DNA from 2 places in the Senimuribacter intestinalis genome. Region 2 is predicted to be linked to the other one. Evidence: riboswitches for the same ligand, from Rfam matches in the RefSeq annotation. Region 2 holds a riboswitch; the other holds the start of a gene.
The links. A riboswitch is a leader RNA that binds a small molecule or an ion and turns the genes downstream of it on or off. The one in region 2 is predicted to bind cobalamin.
Positions count from the first base shown of each region.

Region 1: linked by a shared signal. The riboswitch ahead of NFR88_RS09770 (homing endonuclease associated repeat-containing protein) and the one ahead of NFR88_RS02450 (GLUG motif-containing protein) in region 2 are both predicted to bind cobalamin.

Region 1 is NZ_CALPCF010000010.1:49,661-56,439, reverse strand. It holds gene NFR88_RS09800 (NUDIX hydrolase) at 1-4, shown strand, start outside; gene NFR88_RS09795 (KilA-N domain-containing protein) at 569-1,411, shown strand; gene NFR88_RS09790 (energy-coupling factor ABC transporter ATP-binding protein) at 1,450-2,292, opposite strand; gene cbiQ (cobalt ECF transporter T component CbiQ) at 2,310-3,086, opposite strand; gene NFR88_RS09780 (energy-coupling factor ABC transporter substrate-binding protein) at 3,094-3,414, opposite strand; gene NFR88_RS09775 (energy-coupling factor ABC transporter permease) at 3,416-4,165, opposite strand; cobalamin riboswitch at 4,326-4,508, opposite strand; cobalamin riboswitch at 4,636-4,815, shown strand; gene NFR88_RS09770 (homing endonuclease associated repeat-containing protein) at 4,930-5,961, shown strand; gene NFR88_RS09765 (sirohydrochlorin cobaltochelatase) at 5,975-6,775, shown strand.
Region 2 is NZ_CALPCF010000002.1:84,505-91,283, reverse strand. It holds gene NFR88_RS02450 (GLUG motif-containing protein) at 1-2,300, opposite strand, end outside; cobalamin riboswitch at 2,450-2,640, opposite strand; gene NFR88_RS02445 (prepilin peptidase) at 2,718-3,425, opposite strand; gene NFR88_RS02440 (basic amino acid/polyamine antiporter) at 3,564-4,970, shown strand; gene NFR88_RS02435 (PDDEXK family nuclease) at 5,316-6,113, opposite strand; gene NFR88_RS02430 (cupin domain-containing protein) at 6,263-6,595, opposite strand; gene NFR88_RS02425 (glutamine--tRNA ligase/YqeY domain fusion protein) at 6,609-6,779, opposite strand, start outside.

The DNA of each region.
Region 1 (6,779 bases), on a different contig from region 2:
GTAGGTGCGGTGTGCATATATTTTGAAAAAATACTTAAAATATGCACATTATCGTGCATATTTTGACGATAAACTTCGAATATATGCATTTTTTTAAGAAAACTCATGTCGTTTATAGGAAATTTTAGCTGAATATATAGAGAGTTGTACATATTTTGAAGAAAACTCCTGAAAATATGCATGTATGGTCGAAAAATTATGCATATTTTAGGAGTTTTTTTATTATATATGCATTTCTGCAGGAATCTAATGCTACTAAATTGATGGGGAAAAAATTCATCTCCAGTTATGAGAAGGCTATAAAGAAATTTCAAACGTTGTTAGCATTAGGCGACTATAAAGATGTAAAGACTCAAACTAAAAACTGTTTTGCAGGTGAGTACGGAAGAAATTGTGAAGTGACAAAATCAACATTCGTACAGAAAGAAAAAGCTATAATTGAGTTGATTTTACATTGCAAAAGACGAACAAAATAGCTATAATGAATTACTAAAGAGTTAACATTATAGTTATGTGCAGGCGGGTTTCTTTTTAGTGAGATTATAATGACACAATAGCAGGAGGAACAATGGGGAAAGTAATCAAGGATACGATTCATGCGAATGGAATAGATATTGGAATTTACACACAGGATTTTGAAAATGAATTCATTTCATTAACAGATATTGCTCGGTATAAGAGTGATGACCCAACAGCAGTTATTCAAAATTGGATGAGAAATCGGGATGTGATAGAATTTTTGGGATTATGGGAAAAACTCCATAATCCGGATTTTAAACCCCTCGAATTCGAGGGGTTTAGAAAACAGGCAGGAGCAAATGCATTTACAATGTCACCAAAGAAATGGATAGAAGCTACAGAAGCTATTGGAATTGTTTCAAAAGCAGGACGTTATGGAGGAACATATGCCCATAGTGATATTGCAATGTCCTTTGCAACGTGGATTTCGCCAGAATTTCAGTTATATATAATGAAAGATTACAGAAGATTGAAGACGGACGAGAATAGTCGATTATCTTTGAACTGGAATTTGAATAGAGAAATTTCCAAATTAAATTATAAGATACATACGAATGCAATTAAAGAAAATCTTATTCCACCGGAATTAACGCCTGCGCAGATTGCTTATACATATGCAAATGAAGCTGACATGTTGAATGTTGTTTTATTTGGAAAAACAGCGAAGCAGTGGAAAGTCGAAAATCCTATGGTAAAAGGAAATATGAGAGATGGTGCGACACTAAATCAGCTTTTGGTGCTTGCAAATTTAGAGAGTTATAATGCCATTCTGATTACCCAAGGGAAAAATCAAAAAGAGAGAATGGAGTTGCTTCGTCAACTGACGATACAACAACTGCAGACGTTGGAAGCTGTAAGCTTGAATAATCTTCCGCAAGTAGCAGAACGCTAGTGTTTTCCTGCAAACCAGAGTTTAACAGGGTTGCAAAATTAAACCGCACTAATATATTCCTCAAGAACCTTCAGGGATTTTGGTACCGGCAGATCCGCAGGCAGGATGCCTTTTTTTACGAGGCTTTCAAAGAGCTCCATGGCTGCAGGCTTTTTTAAATTGGTCTGCTGCAAGATGGTGTCGTTTGAAAAAACCTCGACAGGAGTGCCGTGCATCAGTGTTTTACCTTCTGCAATTAATACGATTTCATCAGCCCATTCCAAAGCATAATCGACGTTATGGGTGGACATAAGAATTGTAATACCTTGTTCTACGAGCATATCCACAATTTTGTTGACGATGATTGTATGCTTAGGGTCGAGAGAGGAGGCTGGTTCATCTAAAATGATGATTTCCGGGTGCATGACTAAAACATCGGCAATAGAAACCTGTTTCTTTTGACCTCCGGAAAGAGAGTGGGTGGGTTTATGCTGAAAATCTGTAATTTCCAGAGTTTCGATGACTTTTGCGACCTCTTTGCGTGCATCTTGCTCGCTCATTCCCATGTTAAGAGCGCCAAAAGAAATTTCCTGTGTCACTGAGGCAGAAAACAGCTGATTATCCGGGTCCTGAAAGACAATGCCTACCTTGCTTCGAAGGTCTAAAAGACCTTTTTTGCTGTAGTCCACAGGCTTTCCGTCTAAGTAGAGTGTACCTTCTGAAGGTTTGTGAATGCCGTTTAAGCACAGGAAAAAAGTAGACTTTCCAGCGCCGTTTGCACCCATAAAGGCAACCTTGCGGCCACGCTCAATTTCCAGACTGAGTCCGTTTAAGGAATAGCTTTTTTCGTCGTCGTAGGAAAAAAATAAATTGTCTGCTTTAATGATAATATCTTTCGTCATGTCTTTCGCGGAAGCTCCTATCTCCATAATTTAAACCATAAAGTAAAAGCCAAAAGGGCAGTTTCATAAAGTACAATGTAGTAGATATTTCTTTTGCTGGTGGGATGGCTTTCTTCCAGCACTCTAATTTCACCATCATATCCTCTGGACTCCATAGCGTCATAAAGATTTCTGGAACGCTTCATAGATCTGATAAACAGCGCCTGCACCATAGAGGCAAAAGATTTTATTGATGTTTTAAAATCCTTGTGTCCAAGGCGGGCGCTTTGTGAAGTGGAAATGTAGTAGGCTACGTCCAGCAGCACAAAGATATACCGGTAAATCAGAAGCATGAGCTCTATCATAAGAGCTGGCACATGAAGCTTTCTGAGGACGCTTAGAATATCTGTCATAGTAGTATTAAAAGATAAAAAGTATAGACAGGATACGGCGGCTAGTGCTGTAGTGATAAGCTGTGCCCCGTGCAAAATGCCTGCAAAACTTCCAGTGACGTACCAGCTTCCAATAGGAACTGCAAAGGCGTCAAGGGGATGTTTTCCGATGTTGATGATAATGGCAGTAGTGCTCAGTATGAGAAAGGCCAGGGGGACCATCATCAAATTTCTGTATCTGGCAGCGGAAATACCGCCGCGAACAATGGTTAGCCAGCTGTTGACTCCAATGACAAAGACGCCCATAGCAATGGAACGACTGACAATACAAAAAATGAGAGTCAGCATTGCAAAAGCGAACTTTTCCATGGGGTTTACATATCTGAGTTTTGACAAATAGCACAGCTTATCTACAATAATCATAATTTATTTATTCATCCTTCATCCATTTTTTTCTTTCGTAAAACCGACCCATAAAGAAGGCGAGAATGCCGACTCCGATACCGGTCTGTACGCAGAAAATTAAACTTTCGATTTCACCGGGAATTTCACCGCCCAGATAGCTTTCCAAAATCGGTGTAAACCAAGGTTCATATTCACCGCCCTGTATTTCTTCTATAGCGCCGCCAGCAGCGTCATCAGAGCCGCCAAATTCAGCGTCTTTGAGCATTAAGAAGGGTACGACTGCGATGAGAATTGCCAGAATCAGAAGCAGAACCACAAGACCCTTTTTAGATTTCTTCTTATCCATATTATTTGCCCTCCTTGATAAATCCGATTGATTTCAGTTCAGGTTTCGCAAAGGATTCTAAACCGATGACGATGATAACAGTCAAAATGCCTTCTACGATAGCAAGAGGTACTTGCGTCGTAGCAAAAATACCCATGAATTTCGCAAGAGAAGCACCGACACCTCCTACTTCTGAAGGATAAGCCAGAGCCAGCTGCAGACTGGTAATGCAGTATGTAAGCAAATCACCTAAGGCAGCTGCCAGAAATACAGAAAACATTTTGTTTACCTTTAACTTTTTGCATAGCTTGTACACGCCATAGGTGATAAAAGGTCCTGCGATAGCCATGGAGAAAGTGTTCGCTCCAAGGGTAGTAAGACCGCCGTGAGCCAGCAGAATTGCCTGAAATAAAAGTACGATAATTCCCAAAATGCTGACTGCTGCAGGACCGAAAAGGATTGCGCCAAGACCGGTTCCTGTCATGTGAGAGCAGCTTCCTGTAACCGATGGAATTTTTAGCGAGGAAATTACAAAGATAAATGCACCTGCCATGGCAAGTACAGTGATAATTTTTCTATTATCTGTAAGGGTATTTCTGATGGAGAAAAAACCCCAGATAAGAAATGGAACGCATATCGCTCCCCATACCAGACAGTAGGTTCCGGGTAAGTAGCCCTCCATAATGTGCATGGCATTTGCCGTGGGAACCATACCAAAGACCAGTGAAAAAACTGTTACAATTGATAAAAATAATTTTTGCCTTTTTGTCATAAAGTATCTCCTTTCTTGATAAACAAATGAACAAAACACGAAATGTTGTATCTCTACGCAATAAAAAATCCTGTCATTTATGACAGGTGCAGCGATAGAAAAGTATGCAAAAAATACTTTCCGTTTCGTGTTCACACCCGGTCATCGTTCGTAACCTGTGTAAATTGGCTGTATTTGGGTAGTTCTTCTGACTTAGACATCTGGCACCCTTATCTTGCCTTCCCAGTTTCCCAGTGACATAAATTAAGATAGGGCTACGTCATTACAGCGGCGCGACCGTGCAGGACTTTCACCTGCTTCTCTTTTAAACCCCTTGAAAGGGACCCTTATACATTCAATTGTAACCTCATTATATTACCGGAGGTTGTATTTTGTCAAGCGGAGGATAGGGGCAAAAAAAGATTCTGTACAAATGCGATTTGATATGATACAATGTCAGCGTAGAAGCGTTGATGCTTTGAAATAACAACTGAATGACAAGTATTTCTTGTCTGTTTTAACAGCAAAGAGGGAAACAGGTGCAAATCCTGTGCGGTTGCCGCCGCTGTAAGGAAGGAGTCATGCCGAAATACCACTGGACAGATAGTCTGGGAAGGTGTGCATGATGAAGATATCCGAGCCAGAAGACCTGCTTGAAATACTAGGAGTGCGCCTGACGGTTATCAGGTTTCCTAAACGACAGATACAGAAAATACGGGCTGTAGCATATTTTGCTACAGCATTTTTATTATTCTAATATTAAAACTTGCTTAGGAGAAATCAAAGTGGAAGAAAGAGAGTTAGAGCTAAGGAAGAAGCTGCTGATTGAAAAGATCAGTCGAAATCCAGACAGGAAATACGGGCAGAATGACAAAACTTCTGCTGTCTGGAAAAATTATGCATTAGCAAGTCCGGACGGCAAATGTGTCTACCAAAGCTTTTCTGATGAAGAACTGCTCGCTTATCTAAGGCGTTTAGCGTCAGAACTGGGGTATGGCCCTACGCAGGGAGAAGTATTTTGGATATTGAAAGACTACATCAAACAAAGGTTTGGTAAATGGCCTTATGCGCTTCGTGCTGCAGGGCTTTCCGCGTCAGCAGGTAAAGGCGGAAAAACTATGGAGCAGATGGAAAAAGAGCGATTGCATAAGGAAAAGCTTCTTGACATGGTCAGAGAAAAAGCACTGGAGCTTGGGAAAATTCCGCATCCCAGAGATCTGCCTGAGGTTTGCAGGGAAATCAAAAAATATTACAGCGGCTGGACTTCTGTTATTAAAGCTGCAAAGCTGGATGCTGATTTTCTTAAAAGAGCAGTCTATAAGATTCCTGATTTAGAACTGGAATATATCAATATGCTGGAAGCAGTTAGAAATTTTGCTCATGAAATAGGACGAAGTCCTCTTCATGGAGAAATTGAACAGGCTGTTAAGCAGGCGCTCATAGAGCGATGCGGCTCCTGGCGCAATGCGCTGTTTCAGATTGATTTGGAACCGGTCCTCCGAATGGAGCCTTTTCACGATATTTATATCGACCATAGAATGACAGAAAATCGAAGGCATCATTCTGACAGTCTCTATGGCTGCTATTATAAGGTATTGAATCTGGATGAAGATGATAGAAAGCGCCTTGGTATGGTAAAAGATATCTATCTGAAAAACGGAAAAATTCCTATGAAAAAGGAAGTGCCAAGACAGCTGCGGCAGGATTTGCACGAAAAATGCGGTTCCTGGGGTAACGTTCTCTATCAGATTGGCGTTACGCCAAAGGAATACTACGAGGAGAAAAATAAAAAGAAAAATAGTAATCAAGGAAAGTAAGAGGAATAAAAAGATGAATCAGAAACAAGACACCGCGATTCTGGTAGTCAGCTTTGGCACCAGCTATAACGAAAATAGAAAGGTCACAATAGATGCTATTGAGCAGGCAGTTGCGGATGCTTTTTCAGATTATCCGGTGCGGCGTGCTTTTACCAGTCAGATGATTATTAATAAGCTAAAGAAAAGAGATGGACTTCATATCGACAACGAAGCTGAGTCACTGCAGCATGCAGCAGCAGATGGATTCAGAAAGCTGGTGATACAGCCGACACATTTGATGAATGGAACAGAGTATCACGACCTTCTGCGCGATGTGGAAAAACATAGAGATCTTTTTGCAGCTGCAGTACTTGGAGAACCTCTTTTAACTGATAAAGAGGATTTTGAGAAAGTTGCAGCTGCCATGGTGGAAGACACAAAAGAGCATACGGATGAAAAGACGGCCGTGGTGTTGATGGGACATGGAACAGGTGTTGAGGCAAACAGGGTATACTTTGATTTGCAAGATGAGCTCAGAAAACAGGGACACCACAACTATTTTATCGCAACTGTGGAAGCGGTACCAACGCTGGAAGATATTCTTCCTGCCTTAAAGGAAGGCGGTTATGAAAAAATTGTGCTGCAGCCTTTAATGATTGTTGCAGGCGATCATGCCAATAACGATATGGCAAGTGATGATGAAGATTCATGGAAAACGATTCTGGAAAAAGAGGGCTATGCGGTGCAGTGTGTACTGCGAGGCATGGGGCAGATTCCTGCAATCAGAGAAATTTTTGCGCAGCATACAGCAAGGGCATTTGAAAAGCTTAAATAAGCAT
Region 2 (6,779 bases):
CCTCCAACATTAAAGCCATTGCCGCTGACAGTTCCTAGATGTGCGCAGCCCGTCATTGTCAGCATGCGTCCGCCGACATAGCTGACTAAACCGCCGACATGCCCTTTACCGCTTACATTAACACTGCTCAGACAATTTTCTATTACAGTATTAGCCCCTGTCTGCGCTGCCAAGCCTGCTGTATAGTCTCCGCCTTTTACACTTCCGCTAATGGTCAAATTTTTTATCTCTGCTTCACTGACATATCCGAATAGCCCCTGATAACTGCTTTCAGAATCAATAAAGAGTCCGGAAATCGTATGTCCGTTGCCGTCAAAGACACCCTTGAACGTTCTGCTGCTGGAACTTCCAATCGGCGTCCACTGTTCTTCTCCTAAATCGATGTCCTTTGTCAGAATGACCTGCATTCTGCTGTTATAAACGCCGTTGACTTCCTGTGCCAGCCATGCCAGATTTGCTCCGCTTGCAATTTCATAGAAGCCGTCTGCATTTTTATTAGGCTCTTCCACATCATCGCTGCCACCCCAGGCAGTCTTTGCGGTCAGCGGAATGGTGATAGTTTTTGTACCGTCAGCTGTTTCTTCCGCTAGACTGATTTCGCCTGTCACTTTCGCATAATTACTGCTTCTAAAATTATAGCTGTAGTCGTATCCAACAGGCAATTTATAAGTCAAGCCATCGGTTTCCGGCTCTATTGACCTATCACCTGCTGTTACGGTCAATTTGCCATTTTCAATTTCCTGTCCGTAGAGCTCATCGCCATAATTAAAAGTAACTGTGTATATAGGGTTTGCTTTTAACGCAATTTCCGTCTCCTTTGCAGCCCTGTCAATTGTGACTTCGCCTTCCTTCGCAGCATAGCCAAAGGAGCTCACTGCATAGGTATACGTACCGTTTACTACTTCGTAAATGTGCTTCTGTGCATCCTTTGGCGTCAGAGCTTCTCCATCAGCATCCTTTACCAGAAGGTCTGCTTCCTCCGGAACCAGACTGAAGGACATATCATAAACATTTTGTTCCAGCGTAATCTTCTGATTGATGTCTTTTTTGCCTATGACGATAGTGCCTTCCCTGTCGCCGTAATCTGTAATGTCATCTCTCTGAGACACACAGTAAGAATGGGAACTTCCTGATGGAAGAGATGAGAAGGTGTACACGCCGTCTTCGTTTTCTTGCTGTTCTTCACCGTCAAAGATGAGTTTAGCATTTTCCGGCACTAACTGCAGAGTGATACTGTAAGTAGCATTGGGATCCTGCCATTTCAGAATCGGATAGCTTCCTGTCTGGTTCTGAAAGCTGCCGCCCAGTTGTCCTGCAAGACTCTCCATTTCTTCTGTAGATTTTCCCTCAATAACTGCCGATCTCAGATTTGTTGCTTGATCTCCTGTATACTTCGTACTGTCATAGTAACAGTTTTCAATATCTACAGCACAAGAAGAAGATCCAACATAGGCAAATCCATAAAGATACGCATCTTTTCCTACCATGTCCGCTGCTGCATAAGAATTTTTTATAGTACGAGTATATGCGCTGTACGAATTACCAATCTGTCCAATAAGTCCCGCGCCTGACCCGTTTTTTGTGTCGATGGAAACATCCGCATAACAATCTGCCACAGTCCAGCTGCAGTAGCCGCTGATATTTCCCACAAGTCCGCCCAGATAGGAAGAACTGTATGCGTAGCTGCCCGCTGTCAGTTCTGCCTTTGCAAAGGAGCTTTCTATGGTGCAATTATCTCCGATATAGCCAACTAAACCGCCCATATTAACCGCCTGACTGGTGGTACACACAATAGTTCCATTTAAAACACCGCAATTACTGATACTCGCAGCGCCGCTTATTTTTCCTGCCAGTGCGCCAACGCCATAGCCGGAGCCGCTGGATACTGCATTGGTAATACTGCAATTCTCCAGCATTACTCCGGTAACCTCTGCGCCGCTTCCCAGTTCTGCAAACAGTCCGGTATTTCCCGAAGACGTAATGCTGAGATTTTTAATCGCAAATCCGCCTCCGTCAAAGGTTCCGCTTCTCAAGCTGTTAATCGGCTTCATATCGATACCCTCCATATCGATATTCGCCGTAAGACGATAACAGCCGGTCAGTGTGGTTCCACCCAGCGATGACAACTGCTGCCCGTCAGAAATTAAATAAGGATCTGCTTCTGTACCCGATCCTGTTATCTCTGATACAGTCTGTGCTTCTGGTATATCTGCAGCAAAAACGCCTGCCGGCGCCATACTGATCAGCATCGTCACGATTAGAAACACTACCAGAAAACGGTTCCCTGTTTTTCTTCTCATGTCCTTTCCTCTCTTTCTTCAATTCATCATTTATCTAAACACCTTACCGGTGATCTATACAAAATAAAAAGACTGTAAAAAAGCATTCTCCACTTTCTCACAGTCCGTATTCCTGTACAAAAAATACTTCTAAATGTTCCTCCGACATCTACAAGTTGTCCTCTCGTGCATGTCTCCTGGCTCAACGCTAAACCGTTCTGTCTTCCTTCCCAAAAGCCATATTGGCTCCAGTGGCATTATAGGCAGAACTCACGTCTCACAGTGGCGGGACCGCGCAGGACTCTCACCTGCTTCCATCTTAGCTTTCTCAAGACGAAGTACAAACACTTAGGTCTTGGAAAGAACACGAAATTATTCTGACATTTTATTCAATTGTAATATATTCTACCCTTATCAGAGAAGATTGTCAAGGCTCTTTTATAGGAGCAGTACCGGCATGTAATCCCACAAAAAAATCAAATGGATTGCTGCCGCCAGTGCAATATACGGCGCCATCGCAACAGTATCAGTACGCCGGATTTTCTTTCTCACAAGAAGCCAGATTAGATGCCCAGCACTAAAGAGTGTAGTCATCACAAATATCAGCAGTATTCCCCGAAGCCCGGCAATCAAACCCAGCGCCGCAAAAAGCTTGATATCTCCACCGCCAAGAGTATCTCTGCGATACGCCAGCTTGCCAAGTAGTGCAGTGGCACCCATAATACCAAATCCGGCAAGCCCTCCGTACAAACAGTCTTTCCATCCATCATGAAAGGCAATAAATCCCATGGCGGTTACCGCAAGAAGCAGTACCATCTGATCTGGTACAATCCGATACTTAGCATCAGCCACAGCAATTTCCAAAAGCAGCCAAAGACTGCAAACTGCCGCCACCGCAAACTGCCAATCGTCTATTACCAATTTAATATCAATGACAACAAACAGCATGGTAAGGATAAATTTCCATGGGTAACTTTTGATGCGCTGTGTATATGGATCTTTCAGTGCATCGGATGGCTCCTCGTCATAGTCGCAAAGCCACTGCGCCGGCATTTTGTTAAAGAAATATACTGCGCCGTTTCCTGCGAAAACGCCGACCAGAATCGCCGCAAGACATTTTATAATTATGATTAATGTATCAGTCATATTTTTTCTCTCTTTCTCACTTGGTATCTTACCACAAAATTGCATCTCGCAAAACAAGTTTCTGCGTCTTTCTACGTATAAGCGATTCGCCTTCTGCACATAGTATCAGTAACTTTATTTGATTGCGAGGAATTTATCATGCAGGACAAACAAGGTCTTGGACTTTTTAAACTAACTTTTTTTGCCATCGGTACAACGCTGGCAAGCGGCGTTTTCAACATGTTCAGCGATATGGCAAGAAACGGCGCAGGCACTCTTTCTGTACTTATTGGTTGGACCATCGCCGGTATCGGCATGTACAGCCTTGCCATGTGCTTCAACAGGCTCAGTATCGTAAGACCCTCTCTGAAAAGCGGTATTTTCGCCTATGCAAAAGAGGGGTTCGGCGCTTACATCGGATTTAACTCCGCCTGGGGCTATTGGATTAGCGCGATTTTATCACAGGTATCTTTTGCGACTCTGCTCTTCGCTGCGCTAGGTCAGTTCATGCCCCTGTTTGCCGGCGGCAACAATCTGGCTTCCATCGTCTGCGCATCTATTGTGATTTGGGGCTTCACTTTTCTTGTGATGGGCGGCGTGCAGGAAGCGGTTACTATTAACACGATTATCGTCATCGCCAAAATCATCCCCATTTTTGCATTTATTCTATTTGTTATTTTTCTCGGTGCTTTTGATCTGGATATTTTTCTGGACAATTTTATGGGTGAGGATACCGGCTATTCCCTGGGCAAACAGGTGCTGGAAACCACCTACACTACAGTTTGGATTTTTACCGGAATTGAGGGAGCGGTCGTCATTTCCGCCCGTGCAAAATCGACTGCAGTCTCTGGGAAAGCCACTACTCTTTCCTTCCTGTCACTGCTGATTCTCTATGTACTGATTTCTATTCTCAGCATGGGTATTATGCCAAGAAGCGAACTTGCTGCTCTGGGCGACCCCGCTATGGCTGGACTTCTTTCCTATGTTGTCGGACCTTTCGGCGCAACCCTTATCAACATCGGTGTAATTATTTCCATCGCCGGTGCCATGTTTTCTTATACGATTGTTACCGCCGACAGCGCCTATGCGCCAGCCCTGCAGGGCTGCTTTCCTGCTTTTCTCCGGAAGGAAAACCGGCGCCATGCGCCCAGCGGCGCACTGCTTCTCACAGCAGCCATCATCCAGGTGCTGCTGATTATCATTTATTTCCAGTCTTCTACCTATCAGGCGCTGTACACCCTGGCAACCAGCGCCATTATGATTCCATTTGTGCTATCCGCCCTGTACTGCCTGAAAACCTGCTTTGAAGACAGCCGCACCGGTCACAGGGCTCCCGGTTTCAAAGACTGGCTCATTTCCGCCCTCGGTGTCATCTACGGTTTCTGGATGCTGTACGCCACAGGCATCAGCAATATCATCATCTCAGCCCTGATGTTTGCACCTGGTGCCTTATTTTACTTCTGGGCTCGCCGCGAATCTCACAAGAAATTCTTTGAAAGTGCGCTGGATGTCGGTATCTTTGTCATCATCATGGCGGGATTTGTGTATTCCTTGGTGTGGTTTTAGGCGAAATGACACTTTCGTTCAAAACTTAACTTAAAGTGTCATTTTTAAAAATCGTGTAATCGATAAAATGGCACTTTTATTTTAATTCTATTACCATTGTGTCACTTTTCAATTGAATAGAGAGATTTCTCCTATACGAAATGTATTTCCTTCAGTATTATACCACAACCAAAATCTCTCATTTCTGAGTTTTTCCCGGTAACTATGCACTTCAACCTTAAAATTATGACACTATCTCCAGCTAATTCATTGCATTGTGTCACTTCCCCAAAAACCAGATTCTAAAAAATGACACACCCATATCAAAGCTTTACCAAAAGTGTCAAATCTGCAAAAACCAAAACTCTATCTGAAGTAAGGCAGCAGTTGCGTCCTTACAATTTCATCGATATATTTACTGCTGCAGTTTCCCTTTTCATCATCCTGCGTCAAAATCAGGTTTCGCCCGATTAAAAAACCATACTTCTGATACAGCATTAGCTTTTCACCAGTGCGAATGCTATATTCCTCGTCCTTTAAAAGTCCTAAATGTTCCCAAATAATAAATCTTCCATCAGGAAGTTCAATGGTGAAGTCCGGTTCAAAATAATAACCTCTGTTATTTTTGTAAGGAAATCTCCTTTCATAGAAAAAGGGAATTCCATATTTAACAAGAGTATTCACAATAATCACCTCCGATTTTGATCGAACGTATAGCCCACAAGCGGTTTCATGGATATGATATTTTTCATCAAAATTCAACTGAACCGGCTGGTTTTCCTCTGTTGTTACCCTCTTCATTCCTACATACTTAAATGCGTCCCTATAAGTTTGAGGAAATCTCCCAATTAGGTCCGCTAATTGATTTTCTCTATAGGCTTTCTGCAGTGCCTCCAGCGCTGCAATATTTTTCTCTGTAGTACGAAATATTTCTTCATTCAGTTTTTTCTTCGCAAGCCGTTCTATTCGTTTAAAATCATCTGTGATATTTTCTGCACGACTTCTTCCATTTTCATTCCTGCACGCGTAAAACGCCACGCCATTCTTCCGCGGTCTGCTTTTCAAATAGCCTTCCGGCGCACGTGCACGCGCCCGCTCGCTTTGATAAAGCAGTCTTCGCTGCCCTTTCAGTTCTTCTTCTACCAAATCTAAGAATGCTCCCATAATCACACCTCCTTTTCTACCATGATACCACAATCCCCTTCCAAGCGCAAGATTTTATTTCCATAAATGTAAATAAAAACCATTTCAGCCTCGATAGAAAACCCCCTTGCGGGTTTTAGGCGCAAAGGGGTTTCAGCCTTCTCTAAACTCTAAAATACTACAGTCAGCAGCATTTTAAAGCGTTCCTGCCCATATACTGCATGGGGCGTTTTTGCAGGTATCACGATGGTCTGCCCACATTCCACGACAAAGACTTCTCCATCTATGGTAATCCGTCCGGTTCCGTCAAGCACCGTTACCATGGCGTCGCCCCCGGACTCATGGGTGCTGATTTCCTCGTCCTTCTCAAAGGCGAAGAGCGTCAAGCTCACCGCATCGTTTTGTATCAGTGTCTTACTGACTACCTGTCCCTGCTGATACTCAATTTCTTCAGCCAGCGCCAGGACTTTGGATTTTTCGATATTTTTCATCTTGCCGCTCATTTTCTGTTTCTCCTTATTTTGCAGGCTTCCAGGAACTCTTCAGATCGACGATCCGATTGAAGACTTTTTCAGTATCTGTCGTCAGTTTGCTATCTGCTACATAATAGCCGTGACGGAAGAATTGGAACCGTTCGCCCGGCGCCGCCTCCGCCAAAGAAGGCTCAGCGTAGCCCCAGGTTTCCTC